One region of the Parvibaculum sp. MBR-TMA-1.3b-4.2 genome, then DNA from elsewhere that is predicted to be linked to it. Evidence: predicted binding sites of a transcription regulator. Region 1 holds the regulator's gene; the other holds the start of a gene.

The links. Region 1 encodes LexA, which represses DNA repair genes until DNA is damaged. Its sites were predicted from a motif close to TGTTCNNNNTGTGTTCNG; they were not measured.
Region 2: ACSSVQ_RS12245 (adenosylcobalamin-dependent ribonucleoside-diphosphate reductase) is a predicted target of LexA. The motif match lies at 1,949-1,966, and genes of this name have one in related genera.

What each region holds. Positions count from the first base shown of each region.
Region 1 is NZ_JBRJHC010000001.1:477,919-481,729, forward strand. It holds gene ACSSVQ_RS02580 (molybdopterin molybdotransferase MoeA) at 1-645, shown strand, start outside; gene lexA (transcriptional repressor LexA) at 778-1,485, shown strand; gene ACSSVQ_RS02590 (ComEC/Rec2 family competence protein) at 1,504-3,678, opposite strand.
Region 2 is NZ_JBRJHC010000001.1:2,545,681-2,549,491, reverse strand. It holds gene ACSSVQ_RS12260 (YdcF family protein) at 1-568, shown strand, start outside; gene ACSSVQ_RS12255 (lysophospholipid acyltransferase family protein) at 597-1,334, shown strand; gene ACSSVQ_RS12250 (hypothetical protein) at 1,550-1,690, shown strand; gene ACSSVQ_RS12245 (adenosylcobalamin-dependent ribonucleoside-diphosphate reductase) at 2,006-3,811, shown strand, end outside.

The DNA.
Region 1 (3,811 bases):
CGCCCCGGCGAGGAGCCAGCCGCTCACCAGATCGTGTCCGCCAATAATGACGGGCTTGCCGCCCTCATTTCCGAGGCAGGCGGCGAGCCTCTCGACCTCGGGATCGCGCGGGACGAAGAAGCCGACATCCGAGAGACCGCGGAACGGGCCAGACAGGCGGACATGCTGGTGACGCTGGGCGGCGCATCGGTGGGCGACCACGACCTCGTGCAATCCGCCCTCACGCCGGACGGGCTCGATATCGAGTTCTGGCGCGTCGCCATGCGGCCCGGCAAACCGCTGATGTTCGGCGCGCTGGGAGACCTGCCCATGCTCGGCCTGCCCGGAAACCCGGTATCGGCCCTTGTCTGCGCGGTGCTCTATCTGAAGCCCGCCATCTTGCGGATGCAGGGCGGCAATCCGGGGCCTCATTTCGCCATGGCGCGGCTCGGGCGGGAGCTGCCGGGCAATGGCGCGCGCGAGGACTATATGCGGGCGGCGCTGGACCATATCGACGGCGAGCTTTCCGTTGCCACGGCTGCCGAGAAACAGGACAGCTCGATGCTCTCCACGCTGTCCCAGGCCGGCTGCCTGATCGTCCGGCCGCCTCATGCCGAACCGGCAAAAGCCGGGGAAATCGTCAAGATTCTCCCGTTGCGCGCATAAGCGGAAAATTATCCACAGGGCGCTTGACGCTTGTGGAGAACCAAAGTAGAACTCTTTCAGACGTTTTTGTTTTGTTCCTGATTTGCGTTCAAACGCTACGCAAGCGCGGCACAGGCTTGGAGGGGTTCCGGGATGCTCACCCGTAAACAACATGAATTGCTCATGTTCATCCATGAACGAGTGAAGGAGTCCGGGGTCCCGCCCAGCTTCGACGAGATGAAGGACGCGCTGGATCTGCGCTCCAAGTCCGGCATTCACCGGCTCATCTCCGCGCTGGAAGAGCGCGGGTTCATCCGGCGCCTGCCGCATCGGGCAAGAGCGCTGGAAATTCTCAAATTGCCGGAATCCTCGCAGCCCAGTCTGGCCGCCAATCGGGCCAAAGGCTTCTCTCCCAGCGTGATCGAAGGCAGCCGCGGCAAGACGAGCCACGACCTGATGCCCTCGTCGCAGGAAGAGCGTTCGCTGACCGTTTCCGTGATGGGCCGTATCGCCGCCGGTACGCCGATCGAGGCGCTGCAGGAGGAAAGCCACCAGGTCGATGTGCCGATGAGCCTGATCGGCTCCGGCGAGCATTATGCGCTGGAGGTAAAGGGCGACTCGATGATCGAGGCCGGTATTCTGGATGGCGACACGGTTCTCATTCAGCGATGCGACACCGCCACCAGCGGAGACATCGTCGTGGCGCTGGTGGACGGCTATGAGGCCACGCTGAAGCGGCTGCGCAAGAAGGGCGATTCCATCGCGCTCGAAGCGGCAAACCCGGCCTATGAAACCCGTATCTTCGGGCCAGACCGGGTGAAGGTTCAGGGCAAGCTTGTCGGCCTGCTGCGCCGCTACTGATTTCCCGCTTTTGCCCTATCAGGGCTGACGAACCCAGGGCCGTGCTCCCCGCGCGGCCCTTGCCGTTTCTATTGTCGGCTTACCGTCCGTCTCCAGACGAATAGTCGTCGCCCCGTTCCGCCAGAAATCGAAATAGTCGAGAATGAGATCGGCGCGGCAGCCCTTTCGGATCGCCCTGCCGACCGGCACAGCCGAGACGATGATGTCGGCCAGCTCGCAATCCTCCATGACAGCGCCGATGCTCTTCGAGTAGGCGATAAGGGGACGGCTTTTTTCGTGAAAAGCACAGCCGCGCGCATCGCAACGCCATGGAGATTCCGTGCTCGATACCGCCTCGCGCGCGCTTCGCCGGTCGCCCTCCATGCGCAACCATTGTTGCGCCGTGTATGAAGGGCGCGCCGAGGTCAGATAGATATCGCCATCGAGCCCGCGCGCGGCAACGATCCCACCTTCCCTCCCGATGAAGATGTCCGGTCGCGACAGATGCGGCCAGAGCAGAAGGCCTCCCAGCAAAGGCAGCAGGCCGAGCCAGCGACAGCCGCGACGCCACAGGGCAATCCACAAACCGCCTAACGTCACAAGCGCCAGGGCACCGAGCGAGGCTGAAGGAATAAGCCGGTCCGCCCCGCCCCAATGCGCCACGTCATGCGCCACCGTCAACATCCAGCCGATCCCCTTGCCCATGACCCAGAAGGCCGGTGCGTCGGCGCCGAAAGGCATGAGCAAAAGACCTATCAAGGCGGCGGGCATGACCACGAGACCGACCAGGGGCATGGCGGCCAGATTTCCCGCCAGCCCGAAAACGGCGAGCCTGTTGAAATTGAACGCGGCATAGGGCGCCGTTGCCAACCCTGCCACGATGCTCGTCAGCGTCAGGCCCGTGAAATAGATCAGCACGAGGCGCGGCCATTGGGCGGGGCCTCCCCGCAGGTCGCCCCTCGACAAGGCGATGAAGCGCTGGACGCTTTTGCTCTCGTAAAAGGCAACGAGCGCAACCGCCGCGGCAAACGACATCTGGAAGCTGGCGCCCAGCAGGCTTTCCGACTGCCACAGCAGAACGACAGTCGCAGCGAGAGCAACATTCCGTAGGCTGATGGCTGGGCGGTCGAGCAGGATCGCTCCCAGCATAAGCGTCACCATGATAAAGGCGCGTTGCGTCGCAATCGCGCCGCCGGAGACCAGGAGATAAAAGGCGGCACCGGAAAACGCCACGAGCGCCGCCCATTTCTTCACCGGGTAGCGCAATGCAAGCGCCGGCACGGCTGCCAGCACAGCACGGGCAAGCCAGAACAGCGTGCCGCTGAACAGCGCCATATGAAGGCCGGAGATGGCCAGCACATGGGCGAGCCCCGCCGCGCGCAGATCTTCCGTCACGCCTTCCGGGATGGCGCGACGCTCGCCGGTCACCAGCGCGGCGGCGACCGCCCCTTCCGGCCCGCCGATGGACGCCCGGATATGGGTGGCGATCGCATTGCGAAGCGCGGCGATCCGGGACCGCGGACCTCCCGTGGAGGGGCTGAGTATCTCCGGGGCGGTATAGGCAAAGCCGACCGCCCCGAGGCCTTCGAACCAGGCCTGACGCGCATAGTCGAACCCGCCCGGCAAAACCGGATCGGGCGGCGGCATGAGACGGGCGCGGAGGCGAATTTCCTCGCCCGGCTGGAGCGCCACATTTTTCAGCCGAATACGCAGTCTTACTTTGGCAGGCCGTTTTTCGGGCGGCAGCCCGGCAAAGGCCGACGGCGCCATAAGCACGGTGAGGTCTCCCGCCTCGCCCGCCTCGACAAAGAGAACCCTTCCCGTCAGCTCGCCCGCCGTCTCGTCCGCCAGGACCGGCGCCGCCACCAGAGCCGTCCGCAGCGACGCCGCGGCAAAGCCCGCGGTCACCGCCCCCAGAACGCAGAGGAGAAGCAAGACCCAGGACAACCGGCGAAATACCCATAAGGCGCAGGCGAGGATCAGAAATCCGGCAAGAGACAGCCAGAGCGGCGGTTCGACCGGCAGGCCGAAATAGGCCGCGATGCCGCAGGCCAGAAGCACGGGAAGCCAGAGAAACCAACGGTCGGTTTCGCCTGCAAAACTGCGGGAAATTGCGCCAAACCCTGCGTAGAGCGCCGACAAAACCCGCAGAATCGTCCCCTGCCCGGCGCCGAATGAAGGCCGTTTCATGCCCTGCCCGGCTGTAAATGCCATGGGCGACGCCCCCTCCACATGCGGCTAAAGCACTGCCACTTCCCCCAACACCTTAAAAACAAAGGTGTTTTTCGAAAAAAGTTCGGACTTACGCTGCGTTGCCGCAATGTGCTAGAACACCCCCGTCCCGCAG
Region 2 (3,811 bases), 2.1 Mb from region 1:
GCGCCTTGTGATCGGGCTGGCGGCGCTGGCGCTCGCGCTTTATGCAGGCGGCTTTTTCGTCTTCACCGCGCTGATCGACCGGACCCCGGCGGCAAATAACGGCAAGGCCGACGGCATCGTGGTGCTGACGGGCGGGCCGGAACGCATCGCGGAAGGCTATCGGCTGCTCGTCGAAGGCCGTGCGAAACGCATGCTCATCAGCGGCGTGAACCCGGAAGTGAAGGCAAAGGACCTTGCCGCGCTGGTCGGCGACGACCGGGGAAAATTCGATTGCTGCATCGATATCGGCTGGCAGGCCATCGACACGATCGGCAATGCCGCGGAGACCGCCAACTGGGTGCATAAACGAGGCTACCGCTCGATCATTCTGGTGACGAGCACCTATCACCTGCCGCGCGCCCGGCTGGAACTCAGGCGCGCCATGCCGGGTGTCGAAATCATGTCCCATCCGGTATTTCAGGATAAGCTGCATCTCGACGGCTGGTGGAACTATCCCGGCACCACGCGGCTGCTCGTATCGGAATACACCAAATATCTGCTGACGCTGACGCATCTGCGCGCGCGCTAGCGGGAGGAAAACGAAGGGGCGTACTTCCTTGCTCTGGCTTCGCTCGACCTTTTTCAACCTGTCCTTCTGGCTGATGTCCATCATCATGTGCATCGCCGCCACGCCGCTCTTTCTGATGCCGCGCGGCTGGACGGTCCGGGCCATGAACCTGTGGTCCCGCCTCACCATGTTCCTGCTCCGGGTCTGCGCAGGGACCCGTTACGAGGTGCGCGGGCGCATACCGGAGGGCGCGGTGCTGATCGCCGCCAAGCACCAGTCCATGTGGGACACGATCATCGCCACCGCCCTGCTGCGCGATCCGGCCATCGTGATGAAAAAAGAACTTCTGATGGTCCCCTATTACGGCTGGTACTCGCTGAAGACGCGCATGATCGCCATCGACCGGGGCTCGGGCTCGGCCGCCATCCGCAAGCTCATCGCGCAGGCAAAGGCCGCGCTGGGGCTGGGACGGCCCGTCCTGATCTTTCCCGAAGGCACGCGCATGGCGCCCGACGCCGCGCCGGACTACAAGCCGGGGGTGGCCGCGCTTTACCGCCAGCTCGACGTCGCTTGCGTGCCGGTGGCGGTGAATTCGGGTATGTACTGGGCACGGCGCGGCTTCGCCAAACGCCCCGGCACAATCGTCATCGAATTCCTCGACCCCATTCCGCCCGGCCTCGACCGCAAGAGCTTCATGGCGGAACTGGAAAAACGCATCGAACCGGCCACCGCGAAACTGGTGGCCGAGGCGCGGGGCGAAACGGCCCTGCTAGAGGCGGCGGACTAGACTTGCGCCGACACGTCTCATGCAGCTGCGGTCCGTCCCGCCACGGCAGGCGAGAACTCTAACAACTTCAATATCTTGAGCCCCTGCGGTCAAGGGACCACAAGGACTCGCGTTCCGGTTGTGTCAGATATAGAATGTGAAACGGCTCGTGGGTGTGTCCCTGCAAAGAACCCCACGAGCCGCTTCGTCAATTGTCATCATGAAAGGAAAACACGATGACACATAAAATTGGGCGTGACGCCCGCAACGGTCAGTTCATTCCCGTCGATGAGGCCAAGCGCAGGCCGAGCACGACGGTAGTGGAAACCATCAAGACACCGCCTAAAAATTCCGGCGGCGGCAAGAAGAAGCGCTAATTCTTCGTCTTCTTCAACTTCTCTGGGCGGGGGCTTTAGCTCCCGCCCTTCATTTTTGAGGCGCTTTCAGAGGTAGAACCGTGCAACCCCCAATCACCATTCAAAAACGTTATGCATTTTGCATCGTACGATATTTCGTACAGATATTTCCTCTCCAAAAATAGGAAATTTCCTATTTTTGGAAAACGCCGTTGCAGGCAGCGCTCAATTCTCCCAAGTTTTTGCCTGATTTTTTCGGTCCAAACTTCTTCAACATCCAAGAACGATACAAGAACATTTATGGACCGATCACAGGATCGGAATTAGGCTCAAGATATGAAACCCATCGCAGAACAGATCTGGGACATGAAATACCGCCTGCATGCGGCAGACGGCACGCCCGTGGACCTCACCGTGGAGGACACATGGAAGCGCGTCGCCAATGCGCTGGCGGCCGCCGAGGCGCCGGAAAAGCGCAGCCTGTGGGCGGAAAAGTTCCATGAGGCGATGGAAGGGTTCCGCTTCCTGCCGGCCGGCCGCATTCTCGCCGGCGCGGGCACCGCGCGCGACGTGACGCTCTTCAACTGCTTCGTGATGGGCACCGTGCCCGACACCATGGCGGGCATCTTCGACAATCTGAAGGAAGCCGCGCTGACCATGCAGCAGGGCGGCGGCATCGGCTACGACTTCTCCACGCTGCGCCCCAAGGGCGCGCCCGTGCACGGCGTGGGAGCGGATGCCTCCGGCCCGCTTTCCTTCATGGATGTATGGGACGCGATGTGCCGCACCATCATGTCGGCAGGTTCGCGCCGGGGCGCGATGATGGCGACCATGCGCTGCGACCACCCGGACATCGAGGATTTCATCGACGCCAAGCGCGAGCCGGGCCGCCTCAACATGTTCAACCTGTCGGTGCTGGCAACCGACCCCTTCATGGACGCGGTGAAGGCGGACGCCGATTGGGACCTCACCTTCAACGGCACGGTCTTCCGCACGCTGAAGGCGCGCGCGCTCTGGGACAAGATCATCGCCGCGACCTATGCCTATGCCGAACCGGGCGTGATCTTCATCGACCGCATCAACAAGAAGAACAATCTCTATTACGCCGAGACGATCCAGGCGACGAACCCCTGCGGCGAGCAGCCCCTGCCGCCCTATGGGGCGTGCCTGCTGGGCTCGATCAACCTCGCCGCGCTGGTGAAGGACCCGTTCGGCGACGATGCCGCGCTCGACGAGGACGAACTCGACGCGCTGGTGCGCACCGCCGTGCGCGCCATGGACAATGTGGTGGACGTGTCGCGCTTCCCCCTGCCCGAGCAGGAGCATGAGGCAAAGGCCAAGCGCCGCATCGGCCTCGGCGTGACGGGGCTTGCCGATGCGCTCATCATGTGCCGGACGCGCTACGGCTCGGACGAAAGCGTGGCGCTCATCCGCAAATGGATGCACAGGCTTTCGCGCGCGGCCTATCTCGCCTCGGTCGATCTCGCCGCCGAAAAGGGCGCCTTCCCGCTGTTCGACGCGGACGCCTATCTGGCGGGCGAGACCATCGCCACGCTGGACGAGGATGTGCGCGAAGCCATCGCCAAACATGGCATCCGCAACGCGCTCGTCACCTCCATCGCGCCGACCGGCACCATCTCGCTTTTCGCGGGCAATGTGTCGTCGGGCATCGAGCCGGTTTTCGCCTATGCCTATACGCGGAAAGTTCTGCTGCCGGACGGTACGCGCCGCGAGGAGCGCGTGAAGGACTATGCCGTGGAGCAGTATCACGCGCGCTTCGGCGAAAAGGCGGAGCTGCCGGATTATTTCGTCAATGCGCAAACACTCTCGCCCGCCGAGCACATCGCCGTGCAGGCCGCGGTGCAGGACTATATCGACAGCTCGATTTCCAAGACGATCAACGTGCCCGCCGACATCTCCTTCGAAGCCTTCAAGAGCGTCTATACCGACGCCTATGAGAAGGGGCTCAAGGGCTGCACCACCTACCGCCCGAGCGATGTGCGCGGCTCCGTCCTCTCCGTGGACGAGGAACCGGCGGCGCAGCCCGAACCGGTACCGGCCCCCGTGACCGAAGACGGCGTGGTGCGCATGTGGCAGCCGCTGCAGCGCGACGAAATCCTTCCCGGCTTCACCTACAAGATC